DNA from 4 places in the Martinezella lusitana genome. Region 3 is predicted to be linked to each of the others. Evidence: riboswitches for the same ligand, from Rfam matches in the RefSeq annotation. Region 3 holds a riboswitch; each other region holds the start of a gene.

Evidence for each region. Region 3 has a riboswitch for cobalamin ahead of cobU (bifunctional adenosylcobinamide kinase/adenosylcobinamide-phosphate guanylyltransferase). Riboswitches for the same ligand answer to the same signal wherever they lie in the genome.
Region 1: linked by a shared signal. The riboswitch ahead of nrdH (glutaredoxin-like protein NrdH) and the one ahead of cobU (bifunctional adenosylcobinamide kinase/adenosylcobinamide-phosphate guanylyltransferase) in region 3 are both predicted to bind cobalamin.
Region 2: linked by a shared signal. The riboswitch ahead of HB780_RS08240 (ABC transporter substrate-binding protein) and the one ahead of cobU (bifunctional adenosylcobinamide kinase/adenosylcobinamide-phosphate guanylyltransferase) in region 3 are both predicted to bind cobalamin.
Region 4: linked by a shared signal. The riboswitch ahead of HB780_RS30000 (aromatic ring-hydroxylating oxygenase subunit alpha) and the one ahead of cobU (bifunctional adenosylcobinamide kinase/adenosylcobinamide-phosphate guanylyltransferase) in region 3 are both predicted to bind cobalamin.

What each region holds. Positions count from the first base shown of each region.
Region 1 covers NZ_CP050307.1:1,719,245-1,724,846, forward strand. Annotated here, with positions in the region: gene HB780_RS10995 (ABC transporter ATP-binding protein) at 1-788, shown strand, start outside; gene HB780_RS11000 (sensor histidine kinase) at 914-1,978, shown strand; gene HB780_RS11005 (response regulator transcription factor) at 1,981-2,589, shown strand; gene HB780_RS11010 (hypothetical protein) at 2,707-3,054, opposite strand; cobalamin riboswitch at 3,362-3,588, shown strand; gene nrdH (glutaredoxin-like protein NrdH) at 3,837-4,058, shown strand; gene nrdI (class Ib ribonucleoside-diphosphate reductase assembly flavoprotein NrdI) at 4,073-4,486, shown strand; gene nrdE (class 1b ribonucleoside-diphosphate reductase subunit alpha) at 4,528-5,602, shown strand, end outside.
Region 2 covers NZ_CP050307.1:1,124,904-1,130,505, reverse strand. Annotated here, with positions in the region: gene HB780_RS08245 (bifunctional sugar phosphate isomerase/epimerase/4-hydroxyphenylpyruvate dioxygenase family protein) at 1-1,495, shown strand, start outside; cobalamin riboswitch at 1,791-2,024, shown strand; gene HB780_RS08240 (ABC transporter substrate-binding protein) at 2,209-3,240, shown strand; partial or broken gene HB780_RS08235 (FecCD family ABC transporter permease) at 3,237-4,266, shown strand; gene HB780_RS08230 (ABC transporter ATP-binding protein) at 4,263-5,093, shown strand; gene HB780_RS08225 (class I SAM-dependent methyltransferase) at 5,096-5,602, shown strand, end outside.
Region 3 covers NZ_CP050308.1:696,640-702,241, forward strand. Annotated here, with positions in the region: partial or broken gene cobN (cobaltochelatase subunit CobN) at 1-1,434, opposite strand, end outside; gene cobW (cobalamin biosynthesis protein CobW) at 1,444-2,493, opposite strand; gene cobU (bifunctional adenosylcobinamide kinase/adenosylcobinamide-phosphate guanylyltransferase) at 2,499-3,023, opposite strand; cobalamin riboswitch at 3,164-3,565, opposite strand; gene HB780_RS17215 (chloride channel protein) at 3,744-5,540, shown strand; gene HB780_RS17220 (cobyric acid synthase) at 5,537-5,602, opposite strand, start outside.
Region 4 covers NZ_CP050308.1:3,373,322-3,378,923, reverse strand. Annotated here, with positions in the region: gene HB780_RS30010 (glycoside hydrolase family 25 protein) at 1-954, shown strand, start outside; gene HB780_RS30005 (FAD-binding oxidoreductase) at 1,024-2,112, opposite strand; gene HB780_RS30000 (aromatic ring-hydroxylating oxygenase subunit alpha) at 2,116-3,360, opposite strand; cobalamin riboswitch at 3,459-3,660, opposite strand; gene HB780_RS29995 (ACT domain-containing protein) at 3,874-4,287, opposite strand; gene HB780_RS29990 (DUF6656 family protein) at 4,378-4,989, shown strand; gene HB780_RS29985 (L-threonylcarbamoyladenylate synthase) at 5,048-5,602, shown strand, end outside.

The sequences.
Region 1 (5,602 bases), on a different replicon from region 3:
ACGTGCTGACGGCGGAGACGCTGCGCACAGATCTTCTCGATCTGTGGTGCGAAGGCCGGATGCCAATCGAATCCATCCTGATGGTGACGCATAATATCGAAGAGGCCGTGCTGATGTGCGACCGCATCCTGATCTTCGGGTCGAACCCCGGTCGTGTCATCGCCGAAATTCGCGTCGACCTGCCGCAGCCGCGCAACCGTCTCGACCCCACCTTCCGGATGCTGGTCGAAGACATCTATGCAAGGATGACCGCGAAGACCGGCACCACGGCGCGCGATGGGCTCTTCCCGGGCACGGGCATCGCCATGGCCCTGCCGCGGGTATCGACCAACCTGCTGTCCGGCCTGATAGAAACGGTGGCAGCCGAGCCTTACCGGGGACAGGCGGATCTGCCGCCGCTTGCCACGCATCTCCATCTCGACATCGACGATCTCTTCCCGGTCGCCGAAACGCTGCAACTGTTGCGTTTTGCCGATCTGGAAGGCGGCGACATCCGGCTGACGGCTCCGGGCCTGCGCTTCTTCGATAGCGACGTCGACGAACGCAAGCGCCTGTTCGAGCAGCATCTCGCCACCTATGTGCCGCTCGCCGCCCATATCCGCCGTGTCCTCGACGAGCGGCCGACGCATCGCGCGCCGGCCCGACGTTTTCGCGACGAGCTCGAGGATTACATGTCGGAGGACTATGCCGATACCACGCTGAAAGCCGTGACGAACTGGGCTCGTTATGCCGAATATTTCGCTTACGACGAGAATGCTGACCTGTTCACACTCGAAAACCCGAGTTAAGGACCATGCTTGATCATCGCCGACCATTGGCCCACCTCAATGGTCGGCATTGCTCATGGCTTTCCGATCGTGCACCCTGCCGTCGCATGTGCGGCGGCGGATTCGTGTAGGAAGGGTAAGGCGATATGAGGCGCGAGGTCCTGCGATACCTGGTCGAGGCGCCCTTGCTGTGGCTGGGCCTTGCGCTGCTCGCCACCCTGATCTTCGTTGCCGACACGGTGACCAATCTGGAGATCGCCTTTGCGGTGCTCTATGTCTCGGTGATCCTCATCTCCGTGCGCTCCGGCCGGCCCGGGGCCGTCATGATCGTGGGGATCGCCTGTGCCGTCCTCACCATAGCGAGCTACTTTCTGACACGGCACGGAGATTCCCAATCCGGCATGGTGAACGGGGCCATAAGCCTGCTTGCCATCGGCGCGACTACCTATCTGGCGATCAGGATCGAGGCGACCGAGGCAAGAGCTAGACAGGCGCAATCCGAACTCGCGCGGATGTCGCGCATCATGACGATGGGCGAACTCAGCACCTCTATCGCCCATGAAGTCAGCCAGCCGATCACCGCAATCGTGGCCAATGGCAATGCGGCACTCCGCTGGCTGTCGGCAGCACCGCCCGAGCAGGAGGAGGCACGGCGCGCGCTCGACAGGATCGTCAAGGATGCCGGCCGCGCCGGCGAGGTGATTGGCCGCGTCCGCAGTCTGGTTGCGCGAACGGCGCCATCGCGCGACAGGATCGACATTGTTGAAGCGGTCACCGAAGCGCTGGCGCTCGTGCGTGGTGAGATCCGCGAAAACCATATCCTGCTGCGCACCGAACTCGCCAATGATCTACCATCAGTGACAGGCGACCGGGTTCAACTGCAGCAGGTGATCCTGAACTTCGTCATCAATGCCATCGAAGCAATGGCGGGCGTCGATGTGGAGAAGCGCGAGCTGCTGGTCAGCGCCGCCGCCGATGGCAGAAAGATAACGGTCAGCGTGCGCGACACAGGCACGGGCGTGCCGCCTGCCGCTTCCGAGAGGATGTTCGAAACCTTCTTCACGACCAAGACAACAGGAATGGGAATGGGGCTGGCGATCAGCCGGTCGATCGTCGAGGCGCATGGCGGCACGGTCTATACAGCGCCCAACTTCCCGCATGGCGCGGTGTTCGGCTTCATCCTGCCGTCGGTTGCCGGAACGAGAGGATGATCATGCCGGAGCAAAAACCGACCATCTATGTCATCGATGACGATCCGTCCGTCCGGGATGGGCTGGACAGCCTCCTGCGCTCGGTCGGCTACGACGTCAGCAGCTTCGCATCGCCACGGGACTTCCTCAACCATCGACGATCCGATGGCCCCTCCTGCCTTGTCCTCGACGTCAGGATGCCGGATGCAAGTGGCCTGGATTTCCAGGACGAATTGGCAAGGACCGGCAATCCCCTGCCCATCATATTCCTGACCGGCCATGGCGACGTGCCGATGTCGGTCAGGGCGATGAAGGCCGGCGCGGTGGAGTTTCTGCTCAAGCCCTTTCGGGAGCAGGATCTCCTCGACGCCATTCGGCAAGCTTTGGAAAAAGATCGCGTCCGACTTCGCCAGGACGCTGCGACGACCGATCTGCGGGAGCGGTTTGCGACGCTGACAACGCGCGAGCGTGAGGTGATGGCGCTTGTCGCCCTCGGACGCCTCAACAAGCAGATCGCAGCCGAACTCGGCCTGAGCGAAATCACCGTGAAGGTTCATCGCGGCCAGGCGATGCGCAAGATGCAGGCTGGCTCCGTCGCCGACCTCATCAGAATGGCCGATACGCTCGGATAGCCCGCAATGCCGGGGACATCAATCAGTTCAACGTCGTCAAGGCACGATCGAAATCGTGCCTTGACGCTATGCTTTAGCCCGCCGGCTACATTGGTCACGGCGGATGATGCGTGAGCCTTAATTGAGGGCCGGGCAGCCACGTCGATTGGCAAAAACCATACGGTCGGGGCCACCATCATTCCAGCCACGGACGACAATGCGTCGCCCGTTGTTTTCGACCGAATCAATGCGTCGGAAACCTTCCTGGCGGGCGGCGTCCATGAGTTCGCGCCGGCCGCAGCCCCCGCGGTCACGGTCTCTCCGTGGGCCGTCCCAGTTCTGATCCTGCCGGCGATCCCACCTTGGCGGCTGCCTGTATCCGTCGTCATCACCGAAATTCTGCGCCATGGCGGCAGACGGCATCAATTGCGTTGCGGCCAGGCCGGCCAATGCAAGAAAAGAAACTCGTGCAAAACGTCCAAACATCCTTCGCTCCTCACTTTTATATCGATGGCATGATTCGGTGATATTGCATTTTACATGAACGCTATCCGAACAGGCCGTTCATACAATCCCAACGTGATCGCCCCCAAGGCATCGCTTCCACGATGCAGCGCCTCCCCGAGCATAAAACTAGGGTTGCCAGCAGTGAAGGCAAGCACGGGAGCGTGGCCCACCGGGAGAAGCAACGGAATGAAATGAAACAACGTCTCCCCCAAGGGCGGCTTTGCTCTATCCCCACGAAACGTGACGGCGCGCCATCATATCGATTGACGAAATTCCAACCTCGTCTACCATATGTAGTGTTCGAGGTTCTTCCGATTCGCAAGGGTTGGGGGCTAAGACGGGAATACGGTGCGCGACCGCCCATAATGGGCGCCGCAATTCCGGAGCTGCCCCCGCAACTGTAAGCGGCGAGCATCTATCCACCGAAAGCCACTGAAGCATGATGTTTCGGGAAGGTGAGGATTGATGCAACGACCCGCAAGCCAGGAGACCTGCCTCAAACAAAACGTCCACGGGCGGGGTGTCCGGAAGGTCGCGATGTACAGCGGAATGACTCCGTTCGTGCACGCTTCCCCGAGGTCCTGCGATCAGTCAACTTCGGGGTGAAGTCCATGTCGAATTTTTCAAACCAGTCCCTGCGCGAGTAGCCGCACATCCACGTCCGAATCCGGGCGTGTGCTGACCCATCTTCATTTTCTTCGAACGGGCATCGGCGGATGTCTGGACGATATCGTGTGACTTTCAAAGATACGAGGACAATCATGAGCATCACCGTCTACAGCAAGCCCGCCTGCGTCCAATGCACAGCAACAACACGAGCACTCGACCGCCACGGCATCGCATACCGGGTCGTCGATGTTTCCACCGACAATGCCGCTTTCGAACTGGTGCAGGGCCTCGGCTACCGCAAGGTCCCGGTGGTCGTCGCCGGCGAACAGCATTGGGCGGGCTTCCGGCCCGACATGATCAGCGCGCTTGCCTGATGAGACAGCCATCGATGGGGCAGATCGTCTATTTTTCCAGCCGGTCCGAGAACACCCATCGCTTCATCGGCAAGCTTGGCCTGGACGCCGTGCGAATACCGGTTCGTCAGGATGAGCTTTTCCGTGTCCACCAGCCCTTCGTCCTCGTGGTGCCGACCTATAGCGGCGACAGCGGCAAGGGCGCGGTTCCAAAACAGGTGATCCGTTTCCTGAACGAGACGGAGAACCGATCGAACATCCGAGGCGTGATCGCCGCGGGCAACAGCAACTTCGGAGCGACCTTCGGGATCGCCGGCGACATCATCTCCGCCAAATGCCAGGTGCCGTATCTTTACAGGTTCGAGCTGATCGGCACGGAAGAGGACGTCGCCAATGTCAGAGATGGATTGGAACGATTTTGGACACGCTCACGCTCGAACGCCCGGTAAAGGCCACCGAAACGCAACTCGACTATCATGCGCTGAACGCCATGCTGAACCTTTACGACGAGGGTGGCAAAATCCAGCTCGACAAGGACCGGCTGGCGGCAAAGCAGTACTTTCTCCAGCGCGTCAACCAGAACACCGTCTTCTTTCATAACCTCAGGGAGAAGCTCGATTATCTCGTGACCGAGGGCTATTACGAGCGCGAGGTTCTCGACCAATATTCCTTCAACTTCGTGCGCGACCTCTTCGATCACGCCTATGCGAAGAAATTCCGGTTCCCGACATTTCTCGGAGCCTTCAAATATTACACCAGCTATACGCTGAAGACCTTCGACGGGAAGCGCTACCTCGAGCGCTATGAAGACCGCATCTGCATGGTCGCGCTGACCCTGGCGCAAGGCAATGAATCGCTGGCGAAAGACATGGTCGACGAAATCATTGCCGGCCGCTTCCAGCCGGCAACCCCGACCTTCCTCAATGCCGGCAAGAAGCAGCGCGGCGAACTGGTCTCCTGCTTCCTGATGCGCGTCGAGGACAACATGGAGTCCATCGGACGCTCGATCAATTCGGCGCTTCAGCTCTCCAAGCGCGGCGGCGGCGTCGCGCTGTCACTCACCAATATCCGCGAGGCCGGCGCGCCGATCAAGCACATCGAAAACCAGTCATCCGGCATCATTCCGGTGATGAAACTGCTGGAAGACAGCTTCTCCTACGCCAACCAGCTCGGCGCGCGGCAAGGAGCGGGCGCGGTCTATCTGAACGCGCATCACCCCGACATCATGCGGTTCCTCGACACCAAACGCGAGAATGCCGACGAGAAGATCAGGATCAAGACGCTGTCGCTTGGCGTTGTCGTCCCGGACATCACCTTCGAACTCGCGAAGAACAACGAGGACATGTACCTGTTCTCGCCCTACGACGTCGAGCGTGTCTATGGCGTGCCGTTCACGGAAATTTCCGTGACGGAGAAATACCGCGAGATGGTGGCCGACAACCGCATCCGCAAGAAGAAGATCAAGGCGCGCGACTTCTTCCAGGTGATCGCCGAAATCCAGTTCGAGAGCGGCTATCCCTACATCATGTTCGAAGACACGGTGAACCGCGCCAATCCGATCGCCG
Region 2 (5,602 bases), on a different replicon from region 3:
TTATGAGGCGCTGGCCTGGGGCCGGCACATCAACGACCACCGCGACGCCTGGGAGATCGTGCGCCGGGCCGATCATCCGAACATTGGCCTGATCCTCGATAGCTTTCACACACTGTCGCGCAAGATCGACATCAACTCGATCCGTTCCATTCCGAAGGACAAGATCTTCATCGTTCAGCTTGCGGATGCGCCGCTCATCGACATGGACCTGCTTTATTGGAGCCGGCATTTCCGCAATATGCCGGGCGAGGGCGATCTGCCGGTGACGGCCTTTGCGACGGCTGTCGCCGAGACCGGCTATGACGGTTATTTCTCGCTGGAGATCTTCAACGACCAGTTTCGTGGCGGCTCGTCGCGGGCGATCGCCGCAGATGGTCATCGATCCCTCATCTATCTCGGCGACCAGGCGCGCCGCAACCCCAACGCCGGCGGTCTCACCGTTGCCTCCATGCCTGATCGGGTTTCCGTCAAAGGTGTTGGTTTCGTGGAGTTTTCCGCCGACGAGGAGGACGCGGACGATCTCATCGGCATTCTGCGCACGCTGGGTTTCCGCAAGGTTGCCATGCACCGGACGAAAACGGTGAGCCTCTTTCAACAGGGTGATATCCGGATTCTCGTCAATACCGACGATGGGGGTTTTGCCAATTCCTCCTTCGCCGTGCACGGCACTTTGGCCTATGCGGTGGCACTTGTTGTTGATGACGCGGAAGCAGCTTTGGCGCGTGCCAGGGCGCTCGATGCGGAGCCGTTCAGCCAGCCAGTCGCAGAGGGCGAACTCGACGTACCGGCGATCCGTGGGGTTGGCGGCGGTCTCATCTATTTCCTCGACGATAAGACCGATCTCGGGCATTTTTCCGAGATCGACTTCATTCCCTTTGACGACAAAGCCGCAGTCCAGCCCGCTGGGCTACGCACCGTCGACCATATTGCCCAGACAGTCGCCTATGAGGAAATGCTGACCTGGTTGCTGTTCTATACGTCGATCTTCGAGACACGGAAGACGCCGATGGTCGATATCATCGATCCGGCAGGTGTCGTGCGCAGTCAGGTGGTGGAGAATGACGCTGGCACGCTGCGGATCACGCTGAACGGCGCGGAGAACCGCCGCACGCTCGCCGGTCACTTCATCGCGGAAAAGTTCGGCTCCGGCGTGCAGCACCTTGCCTTCCAGACCGACGACATATTCAAGACCGCCGAGGCGCTGAGGAAGAACGGTTTTCAGCCTCTGCCCATTTCGCCAAATTATTACGACGACGTCGAAGCTCGCTTTGGTCTCGATCCGGAACTGACCGAGCGGCTGAAGGCAGAGAACATTCTGTACGACTGTGACGAGCAAGGTGAATTCTTTCAGCTCTATAGCGGCACCTTCGGAGAGGGCTTCTTCTTCGAGATCGTTCAGCGCGGTGGTTACCGAGGGTATGGCGCCCCAAATGCCATCTTCCGCATCGCCGCACTCAAGAAGCATCTCCGGCCGGAAGGCCTGCCAAGAGAATGAATGTGATCCGTAGCCGGATTATAGTTTCCGTGCGGAGCCTTCAGCCGGCCGTCAGGCATGGCACTGCTTGATATGGCACTGCTTAATAGTGCTGGTATCTGCTAATAATTCCCAGCGTTTCACAGATTGGATCGTGCGAACTGGACAGGCGTCAGAAAGTTTGATAGCAAACGTAACGTTATTACATTACTAACTGGATCTGCCATGATAGTGAGATCGACGACGGTCGGAGGCTTTGCCGCGAGGGGTATTTTCAAGTGGGCGTCTTCACGGCTTGACGCAACCACGGACCTTGGCATAACTGGACGCGACGGTTCCCCGACGATGACTCCGAGGGGATTAATAGGGAACACGGTGCGGACGACCCAAAAGGGACCAAGACCGTGGCTGCCCCCGCAACTGTAAGCGGATTACCGTCCATCCTCGTGGCACCGAAAGGTGCCGTGCCACTGCGCCAATCGGGCGCGGGAAGGCAGATGGACGACTGATATCCGTGAGCCAGGAGACCTGCCGTCGAAGATCTATCCATTGTCACGGGCGGGGATGCCCGAAACAGGAGCAGGACATGACTATCCTTTACGCTTCGCAGCGCCTTGGTGCGCTGCCTTCCCCGAATTTTGACGATCATTCGACTGTTCGGAATGCCTGTTGGGCATTCTGACCTTCACCACCGCCCTTTCCGGGCGGCGTTCACATCACTTCGGGGAATTATGATGAAGACCATTTTCAAGCGGCCATTGCGCGCTGCCCTGTGCGCTATGTCCTTGATCGCAGCCAGCCTGCCCGGGCAGGCGGGGGCGGCGGAAACCAGCTACCCTCTCACGCTCCAGAACTGCGGCCGGCAGATCACCATCCAGAAAGCGCCGTCGCGCACGGTCTCTATCGGACAGAGCACGACTGAAATCCTCTATCGTCTGGGCCTTGCCGACAAGGTGGTCGGCACCGCGCTCTGGGTCGGGCCGGTCCTCAAGGGCTATGAAGACATCAATGCCAAGATCGAACGCCTTGCCGACAACGATCCAAGTTTCGAAAGCGTCGTCGGAAAGAAGCCGGATATCGTCACGGTTCAGTTCCAGTGGCAGGTAGGCCCCGAAGGCGTGGTCGCTAAGCCGGAACAGTTCGAGGAGCTGGGCATCCCTGTCTATACCTCGCCGTCCGATTGCGTCGGCAAGGAAAACTCCGGCTCCAGCGATGGCGTCCGTCATCAGGTCTTCACCATGGATCTCGTCTATCAGGAAATCCGTGATCTCGCGAAGATCTACAATGTGCAGGACAAAGGCGAGGAAGTGGTCGCGGATCTCAAACAGCGCGAAGCGGCAGCCCGCGCCAAGGTCGCTTCCGCACAGGGCAAGCTTTCCGCAGTCTTCTGGTTTTCCAGTGCCAAGGACGCCGATCCCTATGTGGCGGGCCGCAATGGTGCACCGGGCTACATCATGTCGGCGCTCGGCATCAAGAATATCATCGAGACCGATGATGAATGGCCGACCGTCGGCTGGGAGACCATTGCCAAGGCCAATCCAAGCATGATCGTCGCGGCTGCGATGGAGCGTCGCCGCTATCCGCTGGATAGCGCGGAGGCCAAGCGTAAATTCCTGGAAAAGGATCCTGTTGCAAGCCTGATGCCCGCCGTTAAAAGCGGCCATGTCTTCGAGATGGATGCGCAGGCGATGAACCCGACCATCCGTACGATCGAAGGCATTGAGGCGCTTGCTGACGCCATCGCTGCAGCTGGCCTGACGCAGTGAACCACGCCCTTTCATCGATCGGTCGAACGGGTACAATCGCCTTGGCGCTCGCCGTTCTCGTTGCCGCGCTCTGGTTGGGCGCGGCGATCGGCGAGACCTCGATCCCGTTTGAAACTGTCGCCAAGACCGTCGCCAATCGGCTTTGGGGTGCCGGATATCCGCTCGAGCCGATCGATGAGGGCATCGTGTGGAGCTATCGGCTGAGCCGCGCGGTCGTTGGAGCGTCTTGCGGGGCAGCACTCGCCCTGTCCGGCGTTGTGCTGCAATCGCTTCTGCGCAATCCGCTGGCCGATCCCTATATTCTCGGCATTTCCGCTGGCGCCTCCACCGGCGCCGTCGGTGTCGCGATCCTCGGTCTGGGCGCGGGCGTCCTGACGATGCCGATGGGGGCTTTCCTCGGCGCGCTCGTCGCCTTCGCGCTCGTTGCCTTGCTGGCCGTCAGGGCGGGAAGGGGGGACGGCCGCGATCATTCTTGCCGGAGTCGTGGGCTCGCAGCTCTTCAACGCGCTCACCTCCTTCATCGTCACCAAGGCAGCGACGGCCGAACAGGCGCGCGGCATCATGTTCTGGCTGCTTGGCAATCTCTCCGGCGTGCGTTGGCCGGATGCCTGGCTGGCAATTCCGGCCGCGTTGTTCGGGCTCGTCATTTGCCTCTGGCATGCGCGGTCGCTCGATGCCTTTACCTTCGGTGCGGAATCGGCGGCCTCGCTCGGAATTTCGGTGCGCCGCACCTATCTCGTGCTCGTCGGCACATCCGCCATGATGACCGCCGTGATGGTGTCGATCGTCGGCTCCATCGGCTTCGTCGGCCTGGTCATTCCGCATGCTGCGCGGATGCTGGTAGGCGTCCGCCACGGTGTACTTCTGCCGGCAGCAGCCCTGATCGGTGCCATCTTCATGATCGCGGCCGACATCCTGTCGCGCACCCTGATCCACGGCCAGGTCCTGCCGATCGGGGTGATCACCGCTCTTGTCGGCGCGCCCGCTTTCGCCTTGATTTTGAGCCAGAAAAGGGCGCGCGCATGACCCTGTCGGCAAGGAATGTTTCGTGGAATGCCGGTGGGCAAGCTATCGTTCGGGACATATCGCTGGATGTCCGCACAGGCGAGTTTCTTGGGATCATCGGGCCGAACGGTTCGGGCAAGACCAGCCTGATGATGATGCTCTCCGGTATCCGCAAGCCAAAGACCGGGGAGATTTTTGTGGACGGCACGCCGATCCGCGCTCTCGGTCGGCGCGAACTCTCCCGGCGTCTGGCCCTGGTGGAACAACAGGCCGAGACCGGCGAGCGGATCACGGCCAGACAGGCCGTTGAACTCGGCCGCACGCCCTATCTGGGCGCGCTATCGCCCTGGTCGGCGACGGATGACGCGATCGTCGAGGCCGCCCTTGCCAATGTCGACATGCTCCATCTTTCCGGCCGGCTGTGGCACACGCTTTCGGGCGGCGAGCGCCAACGGCTGCATATCGGCCGTGCGCTTGCGCAGCAGCCGAAAATCCTGCTTCTTGATGAGCCAACGAACCATCTCGACATCGGACACCAGATCGGCTTGCTGGATCTCGTGCGCCGTCAGGATCTGACCGTGGTCGCGGCCCTGCATGATCTCAATCACGCCGCCATGTTCTGCGATCGCCTTGCTGTCATGAACAGTGGACGGTTGGTGGCACTCGGGACGCCGCGTGAGGTGCTGACGGGCGAATGCATCCGCGATGTGTTCGGCGTGGATGTCGAGGTGGAGCACGATAGCGACGGCGGTTGCTTCATCCGCTATCGGGCGACAGCGGTTCCGTGCGGGCCATTGCGGATCATCGATGACGCTGAGCTCAAAGGAATCAAGGCCAAGGCGTCGTAAACATGCAGGGCCGTAATTATCATCTCAAGGAAGATATCCGCGAATACTGGTCGGAGCGGTCGAAAACCTTCGATCTTGCTTTCGGCCATCGCATTCCCCCTGGGCCGGAACTGACTGCCTGGGCTGCGGCGGTTGAACGTGGCCTTGGCAGCAAACCGCTGAAGGTGCTGGAGCTTGCTTGCGGCACCGGCGAGGTGACCAACGTGCTGCTTTCTCTCGGACATCAGGTGACGGCGCTTGATTTCTCCGAAGCGATGCTTGCGGTTGCTCGCCATAAACATGCCACGCGGGAAGGTGTGCGCTTCATCCTAGCTGATGCGGAGCAGACTATGGAGCCGGATGGTCGCTATGATGCGGTCGTCTGCCGCCATCTCGTCTGGACGCTGACGACGCCGGATCAGGCATTGGCGGACTGGTATCGCGTTTTGAAGCCGGGCGGAAAACTGCTGATCTTCGACGGTGATTGGGCAAAACCCACGTCTATCGGAAAGCTCGCCTCTTTCGCCATC
Region 3 (5,602 bases):
GATTTCATCCTGAATCTGTTTAGGAAGAGATGAGAAGAAATATTTGTATTCGCTTAAAGAAAGCGTCTCGCGAACAACCTTGCCATCGTGACCCGAATTAGTCGGCCCATCCATCAGATGCCGGATCAGCGCATCGCCATCACCAGGCAGATCGGCCACCGGGTAACCCGCCGTCCGCATCGCCTTCAACACTTCGATCGTACCTGCCGGTGTGTCGAGCCCGACGCCGTTGCCAAGCCTTCCGTCACGGTTCGGATAGTTGGCCATGACCAGCGCCACGCGCCGCTTTGGCGGCGGCGTCCTGCGCAGCTGCGCCCAATTGGCGGCAAGCCGCGCCGTATAGCGCATGCGGTCCTCGGCCGGCTCGCTGGCAACGATATTGGCCTCGACACGATCATCATAGCGTGCGGCCGCCTTGAACGAAACGGCGCGGGCAAGCACACGCCCATCCACCTCCGGCAGCGCCACGTTCATGCCGAGATCGCGCGCCGAAAGCCCTTGCGACGACGTCTCCCAGGCCTGTCTCGACGAGGCCGAAAAGATCGCCTGCAGCACGACCGCATCGCTCGTCTCCAATACGGTCGGCTGGCGATCGGCACCCGGCGCCGAAACCGCAAACCCGGTCGTATTGACGACGACATCCGGCTTCAATTCGGTGAACACGCTTTCCAGAATGCCGATCGAGACGGGGTCCTTGAGACTATAGGCAAACACCGGCAGCGGCAGCATGCCCTGGGCAACGAGGACGTCAATCAAGGCTTCGATGGGCTTGGTTTCGCCGCTCTGGACGAGGGCGCGATAGAACGAGATTACGATGGTGGGGGGTTCGAGTCCCTCTGGGACTGCCAATTCGGAGACGCTTCTCCACTCCTCAACCCCAATCACGCCCCTGCCCGGCCACCAGATCCCGGCCTTCATCAGCGGTGATGCCGTTGCCGGCTTCTCCGCCCCCGACAGCATCGCCTCGGCATAGCCAAGAAACGCCCGAGAATTCGCATCCCCGCCTTCGATCAGGTAGGACCACAGCGCGTTGAGATCATCGAGCACGATGTTGGAAAACGGCATCAGCCCCGGATCGGACTTCGAATCCCCCGGCAGCACCGCAATAAGAGCGCCGCTGCGCGCAGCACAGGCATGCAGCGCCTCAAGCGCATAGTGGAAATAGCTGGCGCCACCAAGCGCGCGGACGATAATCAGCTTCGCATGCCGCACCGTCCGCTCGACATAGGTATCGACGGACATGGGATGCTTGAGGCTCATCAGGCTGGCGAGCCGCAGCGAATAGCCAGCCTCCCCCTGCCCGTGGGCGGCGGCGATTGCCGCAAGCTCGGTATCGGCCGCCGACAGGAACAGGATATCGCCCGGCGACTGACCAAGATCAATCGCCTCCTCGCCGTCGCTGATCGTTCCTTTTTGCGCTAGGAGGAGATGCATGGCTCTGCCTTAGACCGACGCCTCGATCGATTTGCGCACGATCCCTTCGTCCATCTCATGTAGCCCAATCACCACCAGCCGCGTCGCCCGCGCTTCGCCCGGCGCCCAGGCGCGGTCGAAATAATGGTCGATACGGCTGCCGACGGCCTGGATCTGCAGGCGCATCGGCTTGCCGGGAACATCGACAAAGCCCTTGAGACGCAGGACATCGTGTTCGGAAATCACGCCCTTCAGCTTTTCGATGAACGAGGTGGGGTCGGCGATTGGGCCTAGCTCAACGACAAAGCTGTCGAACTCGTCGTGGTCGTGCGGTGCGCCGTCCTCGTGTTCCAACTCATGATGCGATTTGCGGTTGGCGATATCGGCTTCCGTGCCGATGCCAAGGCCGAGCAGGATGGCGATGGGGACGTCACCATTCTTTGCCTCGATGATCGTCGGCTTGCGAACGGTGCGCGAGGCAACTTCGGCACGCACACGGCTAAGGCCGGCGACGTCGATGAGATCGGTCTTGTTGAGAACGATCAGGTCCGCGCAGGTCAACTGATCCTCGAACAATTCCTCGATCGGGCTTTCGTGATCGAGCGAATCGTCCTCGACGCGGCGGGCTTCGACGGCGTCATGATCATCGGCGAAACGACCGGCGGCGACGGCGGCGCTATCGACCACGGTGATGACGCCATCGACGGTGACCTGGGTGCGGATATCCGGCCAGTTGAAGGCGGCGACCAGCGGCTGCGGCAGCGCCAGGCCGGACGTCTCGATGACGATATGATCCGGGCGCACGTCGCGCTCCAGAAGCTTCGTCATGGTCGGAATGAAATCGTCGGCGACGGTGCAGCAGATGCAGCCATTGGTGAGCTCGATGATATCGTCCTCGGTGCAATTCTCTGCGCCGCAGCCCTTCAGCACATCGCCATCGACGCCAAGATCGCCGAATTCATTGATGATCAGGGCGATCTTCTTGCCGCCGGCGTTCTGCAAGAGATTGCGGATCAGCGTCGTCTTGCCGGCGCCAAGGAAGCCGGTGATGACAGTGGCGGGAATCTTTTCTTGGCTCATGCGGATCAACCCTTCATTTTCAGCGGCAGTCCCGCCGCGATAAAATAGACTTCGGCGCTTGCCGCCGCGATCATCTGGTGCAGCCGGCCGGCATGGTCGCGAAACTCGCGCGCCATGCGGTTTTCCGGCACGATGCCGAGCCCGACCTCGTTGGAAACGAGAACGAGCCGCGACTTGGCCTTCGGCAGAAATTCGGTAAGAGCGGAAAACTCCGCCGCGATATTGCGCTCGGCCATCATCAGATTGGTGACCCATAGCGTCAGGCAATCAACGAGAACAGCGCGGCCAACGCTATCGATCGCCGCCAGACGTGCGGTCAAATCGAGCGGCTCCTCATGTGTCGTCCACAGATCGCCGCGATCGTTCCGATGCTGTGCGATACGATCGCGCATTTCGTCGTCCCAAGCCTGCCCGGTCGCCACGTAGTGACGGTCAAGGCCGGTATCGGAGATCAGCTTTTCGGCGAATCGGGATTTCCCGGAGCGCGCGCCGCCGAGAACGAAGACCGCGCGGGATGGTGAGGATGGCATCAGCTATTGTCGCTCCCGCACGAACGGGCAGATCGGCGCAAAGCAGCTAAGCCCGAAAAACAGGCGTTTACACGCGAAAATTCGTTTGGCGCCATGACAACCTCCGTGCTGGCAACGAGACATGCGTCCCAAGATAGGCTTTACGCCCGGTACGCATGGCAGGTCTCCTGGCTCGCGGGTGAGGTGCGGCAAGCGGAGGCGAACCGAAACCGGTCGCCCCCGCTCTTGCACCAGCGGATCTTCCTCGCCTTCCCGGCAGGTCATCATGAAAAAGCGGACGATTCGTAGATAATAGAGGCGCCCAGCCCTGGTTGATCACGATGCCACGCCAGTGGCTTTTCCTGCTCTGGAGCTGCTTTCGCTCGCCCGCACCATGCGGACTACCAACGAAATACCCCCAAAACCGGATGGAAAACCCTGACCGCTCTACAGTCGCGGGGTCGGCTGTGATGAGAACGCCCGAGTTGGGTCCGCCCCTTCACATTCCCTTTTCATCCCATGCGGCAGATCGCCGCTCGGGAACCATTCGTTATGCCGCAATGATTAGGCTTTCGGCCCAGGCAAGTCAATCAAGGCGGCGGATGCGACATCCGCTGTTCCGACAGCGAAAATAGCTCGGGAACCACTGATCGCGCAGTCTTTTTGCCGTAATTGTTTGATGTTAGGAGTTTATGGAAGCCAGGTATATACATCTGAGCACGAAACTATCGTCAGTTCCCCATGTTGCAGAAATTTCAACCACGCCGTCTCGGTGTTCTCTCCGCCTTTTTCAGCCCTAGCCGGCTGAGGGCGCTTTTTCGCCGTGGCGAGCTCGGGCTCGTCATTGCCGGCGCTTTCGTCGGCGTGACCTCCGGCTGCGCCGTCACGGCGATGAGCCTGATATCGCGTGAGCTCCATAGCCTCGTCTACGGCATCCCCGACGACGACCGGTTGAGCTCGGCCGCCATGCAGATTACCGACAAGTCGCTGCTGCTGATCGCCCCGATCGCCGGCGGCATCCTGCTCGGCCTGATGATCTTCATTATGTCACGCACCCGCAAAAAGCCGATGATCGATCCGATCGAAGCCAATGCGCTCCACGGCGGCCGCCTGTCGCTGACCGACAGCATCCTTGTCGCCGTGCAGAACCTGATCTCCAACGGTTTCGGCGCCTCCGTCGGGTTGGAAGCCGGCTACACGCAGCTCGCCGCCGGCATCGCCTCGAAATTCGGCTACAAGATGCAGTTTCGCCGCGCCGATCTTCGGATGCTGGTCGGCTGTGGTGCTGCCGGCGCAATCGCCGCCGCCTTCAACGCGCCGCTCACCGGAGCCTTCTACGCCTTTGAGCTGATCATCGGCACCTATTCCATCCTAACGCTGACTCCGGTCGTCGTTTCGGCACTTATTTCGACCTTCATCGCCCGCATGCTTGCCGGCGATGATTTCACCATCGATGTCGGCCGGTTCGGTGCCGTGGTCCCCGCCGACTACATCCCGGCCATCCTGCTTGGCGGCTTCTGCGCCGGTGTCGGCATCCTGATCATGCAGGGTGTCGCCTTTGTCGAGGAGCTGGCACGCAAGAGTTCGATCGCGCCGCCCTTTCGCCCGGCGCTCGGCGGCTTGGTCGTCGGCCTTCTGGCGCTGATTTCGCCGCAGGTTCTCTCCGCCGGCCACGGTGCGCTGCACCTGAATCTCGGCAGTGAAGTCACCCTATGGGGACTTGCCAGCCTCCTTTTGCTGAAGTCGCTTGCCTCCGCGGTATCCATCGGCTCCGGTTTCCGAGGCGGCCTGTTCTTCGCCTCGCTGTTCATGGGCGCGCTGCTCGGCAAGATCTTTGCCTATTGCGCCCCTTATTTCGATCACACCACGCTGACACCGGTCATCTACGCCGTCGTCGGCATGAGCTCGCTTGCTGTCGCCATCATCGGCGGACCGCTGACCATGACCTTCCTGGCGCTGGAGATCACCGGCGATTTCCCGATCACCGCGCTGGTGCTGGCCGCCGTCATCACCTCGTCGCTGGTGGTGCGCACGACCTTCGGCTATTCCTTCGCCACCTGGCGCTTCCATTTGCGCGGCGAAAGCATTCGCAGCGCCCATGACGTCGGCTGGATCCGCAACCTGACAGTCGCGCGGATGATGCGTCCGGATGTGCACACGGCAAGCGTCAGCATGCGAATCGAGGAATTTCGGCACGATTTTCCAATCGGCTCGGCCCAGCGCGTCATTCTGCTCGACAAGGACGATAAATATGCCGGCATGGTGCTGGTGCCGGACATTTATGCTAGCCCGGTCGAAAAGGATGATGAGCAGCACGGCCTTGCCGACTTCATCCGCCACCGCAACGACTTCCTACAACCGCAGATGAATGCCAAGCAGGCCGCTGCCCTGTTCGACCAGACGGCAAGCGAAGCCCTGGTGGTGGTCAACGACCTCATCGAGCGCAAGGTGATAGGCCTGCTCACCGAGAGCTACACTTTGCGCCGCTACAGCGAAGAACTAGACCGCCGCCGCCGCGAGGTCTCCGGCGAGCTTTAGCCCGCGAGACTGTCGAGCCAGGCCGGATCGAGCACCGCTTCCAGTTCCGTGGCAATCTCGTC
Region 4 (5,602 bases), 1.2 Mb from region 3:
GTCCTGGCACTGCTGGGACTGGCCTCCAGACTTGCGGCGGGTGAAAGCCAGCCCTGGACCGATCCTCAAAACGCCCTCATCGTCGACGCCTACGAGCTGAACACCATCGATTGGGAACAGCTCTTGCAGGACAAACGCATCTCCGGCTTCATCTCCAAGGCTTCCGATGGCCTACCCGAGAGCTTCAGCTGCACCGGCGATCATGCCGGCGACACGTTTGCGCACTGCAAGACCATGTGGCGCAAATATGCGGTCAGCCGCGAACTCTATCAGACACGGCGGATGCTGGCGAAAATGAGCGGGTTGCTGTGGGGCGCCTATCATCTCGGACGTCCCGGCAATCCGGTCGATCAGGCCAATCATTTTCTCGACTATGCCGATCCGAAACCGGACGAGCTGATGGTGCTCGATATCGAGGGCCTTGATGTCTTGCGGTATATGTCGCTCTCCGACGCGCAGGTCTTCGTCGGCCATATCAAGGTAAGAACCGGACGCTATCCGATCCTCTACACCAACCACAATACCGCTCAATACATCGCCGACCATCGCCAGGACTACCCGATCCTGTCGCGGCTGCCGCTATGGTATGCGCGATACAAATCCGACGTGAAGGGCGCTTTCCCGCTTGGCAATTGGGACACATACGCCCTCTGGCAGTTCGCCTCGTCCGACAATTGTTCGGAAAAGAGCTGTCCTTATCGGGTGCCGGGGACGCTCACAGATATCGACGTCAATGTCGTGCCGATGACGAAGATGCAGCTTGCCGGGATCTGGCCGCAGGGCGATCTTCTGCCCGCCAAGCCGATGCCAGCGCCCGACATGATCGCCAAGGCGCCGAGCTGTGTCGAGCCGCTGCAGACACTCGTGTCAATGATGGTCGACCCGGTCGTCACCGCCTCGACCCAGCAAAAGACACCGGTCGAGATCAACGAACTGAACTACCAGGACTTCTAGAGCGGTTCAGCGCTCTACCCAGTTTTTTTACGCAATTCCGGACGGCAACCGCTACGCACTGGAATTACTTTAGGCTTCGATCTGCACATCCGTCTTCGGACGCGAACAGCAGGCGAGGATATAGCCCTCCTCGATCTCGTCGTCGAGAATACCACCATTGTGGCTCATCTCGACCTCACCCGAGAGCTTCATTACCCGGCAGGTGCCGCAGAGGCCTGACTCGCAGGCCGCACCTATGCGCACGCCCGCGCCGCGCGCGGCTTGCAGGATCGTCTGGCCGGGCGCGCAGGGGACGTCCTTGCCGGCCATGGTGAAGCTGATCGAAGTCGCTGCTTCCGTCGGCGCGTCATCGCTGACTTCAGCCAGCGGCGATGCCGCCTGCGCCGGCTGGAAGCTTTCCTGATGATAGCGCGTCATGTCGAAGCCGTGCGCCACCAGCATGGAACGGACGGCATCCATGAAGACTTCCGGGCCGCAGCAGAAGATCGTGCGGTCCATGAAATCAGGCGCCAACAGCCCGATCTTCGCCTTGTCGATGCGGCCCTTCAGCCCCGACCAGAGATCGGTGCGGCCACAGCCTTCGACAATGAAGCCGAGGTCGAGGTTCGGCATGAAGCGGGCAAGATATTCCAGCTCCGAGCGGAAGATGATGTCGGCGGGGCTGCGCGAGCAATTGATGAAGGTGATGTCGGATAACGGCGCGGTATCCGACATGTAGCGCGTCATCGCCATCATTGGCGTGACGCCCGAGCCGGCGGACACGAAGAGATATTTTTCGCCCGGATGACGGATATGGCTGAAGTCGCCGAGAGGACCGAAAGCCTTGACGCGCATGCCCGGCTTCAGGTTATCGAACATCCAGCGCGTGCCGATGCTGTCCTTCTGCGCCTTGACCGTGATGGCGACGGAAAGGGGCCGCGACGGGGTCGAGGACAGCGTGTAGGTGCGCATGACCGGCTCCGCAGCCGCCGGCAGCTCCAGAGTGACGAACTGGCCCGGCAGATAGCGGAACCAGTTGTCCTTGTCGGAGCGGAAGGTGAAGGTCATCACATCGGGTGCTTCCGGCGTTGCCGAAAGGCATTCGAGCAGATGCTGCCTGTCGGTCCAGGGCTTCATCTGGTCCAAGTGCTGATGGCGGAGGGAAACGGTCATGTTCATAACTCAGGCGACCGCCGACAGCTTGGCCTGATCGCCCTGCAGCCGGTTGATCATGAAATTCGCGTACCATTCGACGAACTGCATCACGCCGCCTTCATCTTCCGGCGAATAGGGGCCGGGCTGGTAGGCGGGGGAGCGGATGCCGAAGGCATTTTCCTCGACGATCCGGCGGTCCTGATCGTTGGTCTCGGTCCAGACGTGGGTGAGTTCGTCGATATGATAGTCGACCCCTTCGACCGCGTCCTTGTTGACGAGCCACTTGGTCGTGACCTGCGTTTGCTCGGGACCGAGCGGCAGCACGCGGAAGGTGATCGCATGGTCGGCGAGCACATGATTCCACGTCGACGGATAGTGGAAGAGCAACAAAGTGCCGATATGGCTTTCCAGCACATCTTTGGAGAGCGGCCGCTGCACGGCGCGCGCGCCCGACATGGTGTAGCTCTCGGCATCCTGGATGAGCGGCATGCGTGCGGCGCGGAACTGGCCGGACGGCGACATGCGGAATTCGCTTGGAAGATCCGACGCCTCACACTTCGCCCAGTGCGCCGAAATCACCGGATCGTCCTTGGCGCCCTGCACGCCGGTCGCGCTCGGTGCTTCCGGATAGGTGCGGCAGAGCTCGGGATGGTTGGCCGCGCAATGATAGCATTCGCGATTGTTTTCCCACACGAGCTTCCAGTTGCCCTTCTCGATGATCGTGCTTTCGAAGGCGACCTTGGTCTCGCCGAGGCGGTGGCGGACGAGATAGGGCTCGACCATGGCGCGGAACGGCGCGAAGTCCGGCGCCTGTTCTGCAAGGCAGATGAAGACATAGCCGCCAACGCTTTCGCAATGGACCGGCTTCAGCGAAAACTCGCTCTTGTTGAAATCCTCCGGCATATGGCGGGCAAAGAGCAGGCTCCCGTCAAGCTCGTAGGTCCACTGATGATAGGGGCAGACCAGCTTTGCCGAAGAACCGCGCTCGGAGGAACAGACGCGCGAGCCGCGATGGCGACAGCTATTGTGGAAGGCGCGGATCACCTGATCGCGGCCGCGAACGATGACGACCGGATAATCGCCGATCTGGACCGTGAAATAATTGCCGGCACGAGGCACTTCGCAATCATGGCCGATGAACAGCCAGTCGCGATAGTAGATCGTCTCCATGTCGAGCTTGAAATAATCCGGATCGGTGTAGAAGGGCTGCTCCAGGCTGAAGCCCTCGCGGCGGTTCTTCAATTGCCGCAAAACGTTGGTGCTAATATCCATTTGCCTATCCTCGCGCAGTACCGGTGAGCAGGCAGAGGACATGCGTGGCCGCTTGAGAACGACCCAAAGCAATGTCCCGACCACCCGCCGCGGTCAGTAAACCATATCTCCCCAAGGCTGGTTTCCGGGCTCTGGAGCGGTTCTCTAGAGAACCCCATGGCACCTTCCCAGGCTGTCTCAGCCCAGTGGTTTTATTCGCCATGCTTCACTCCACCACCGTTGCGGGGGCAGCGCCGGATTTCGACCGGCTTCCCAATTCTCCGCCCCCTAGCGGGCGGCACCTTGAGATTGATGTCATCATAATCCTCGCCCCGCCCGCCGCTCTGCTGCAATGCGACATCGGCTTCGAAATTGACGACAGACGAAAGAAGATTTTCGGAGAGACCGCTCAGCCGTAATATCGGAAGATAATTCAAATCGTTATGCTCCCGCAGCCAGCATCATTTTCCGCTTGAGCCGCTCTGCATCTGCGCCGCTTTGTCTTGATTGCGACAGGCTCGTCACTGGGCGGCTTCAACGCGGGAGCTGCGCTGCCGAAAGCGCCTGTAGTGCAGCCATTGCACGCCCGGCATCGGCCACCGGCACGAAGATATGATCATGATAATAGCCGGCAACGACATTGGCGCTGATCCCCTCGTTTCCCAGCGCCGTCGCAAGCGCAGCCGTGAGACCCACGGCTCCCAGCGAGGAGTGGATTTCGAGAGTGATCATCCGCATCGCAGGCTCGGCCGGAAGCCCCGCTTGTCGGGCCGCCTCGACCGGCAAGATCAGCGTCACACCCTCTCTCTCCTGAAACAGTCCAACCGGATTCAGGTGGATGTAATCCGCCAGCGACGAGGCGGGCACGCTACAATAGACGAACTCGCCCTCGACGAGATCAGGCTTCATGCCGACAAGCAGCAACTTGAGATCGGTGATGCCGGACATGGTTCTGATCCTCCTCAGCGATCCATCAGCAAGCCCGGCTCAAGCTAGATGATCTATCCTTCGCTATCCAGACCTCCATGGCGAGCCGGCATGGCAAAGCTCAGATATTTCGATGCCAAGAAACCCGCCGACCCGGAGCCGACGCTGCCGGCACCCGGGTATACGGAATTCCTGCGCACCGGCCGCATCAATCGAGACAAGACGCATTGGCTCGCTGAGGAGCGACGCTACCTCACCTTCGAGGAAGTGGCCGAACGCACGGCTAGCAAGCTCAGAAGCGCCGGCGAGACGACCCATGACCGCCTCAACAGCTTTCACCAGTCGATCCGCTTTCCAAAACTGATCTTCCATCACACGCTCAGGGATACGCCGCATCTCGGCTATTGCCACGTCACTGCTGCGCGGACACAATTCGCGCAGTATGAGCAAGTGAGCTGGGCCTTCTACATCGCCAATTTCTTCGCCCGCCTCGGCCAGAACGATAATTTCTTCGAAGACATCAGCCTGAAATATTCGCGGATGTATTTCGCCGTCGCCATAAGGCCGGATGAGGATGCCTCGAAGAAGAAGCTGACGATCAATCGCGAGGTGCGCGGCAACGGCGTGCTTTTCCACACCCATGATCCACAGATCGCCATCCGCAATGTGCTTCTGCTCGGCGCACGCAACGAACAGCTCCGTGACATCATTCGCCAGCTTTGATCATTGATCCCCAAACTCGAAAAGCATAAGAACGGCCTGAACGACAATCGGTCAGGTCATGGCGCGACATATAGACATTCTCCAGCATCCAGAGGCGGCAATAGCGGCGGCGACGGCCACCCTTGCCGAGGGGTTGCCGATCGGGCTACCGACCGAGACTGTTTACGGGCTTGCCGCCGATGCCACCAATCCCGCCGCCATCACCCGCATCTACGAGACCAAGGGCCGGCCGCGCTTCAATCCGCTGATCTGCCACATGAGCGACCTCGCCATGGCCGAACGCTACGCGATCTTCGATCCCGTCTCGCGAAAGCTGGCGGAAGCCTTCTGGCCCGGTCCGCTGACGCTGGTGCTGCCGCTGCGCCCAGAGAGCGACATTCACCCGCTGGCGACCGCCGGGCTCGATACGGTCGGCATCCGCGTGCCGCAGGGCTTTGCCGGCGAGCTGATCCGCGCCTTCGGACGGCCGCTTGCCGCTCCCAGCGCCAATACATCCGGCAAGATCAGCGCCACCAACGCCGATCATGTCCATGACGATCTCGGCGAGCGGATTTCGCTGATCCTCGATGCCGGGGCTTCGGTCGTCGGCGTCGAGTCGACCATCGTCAAGGTG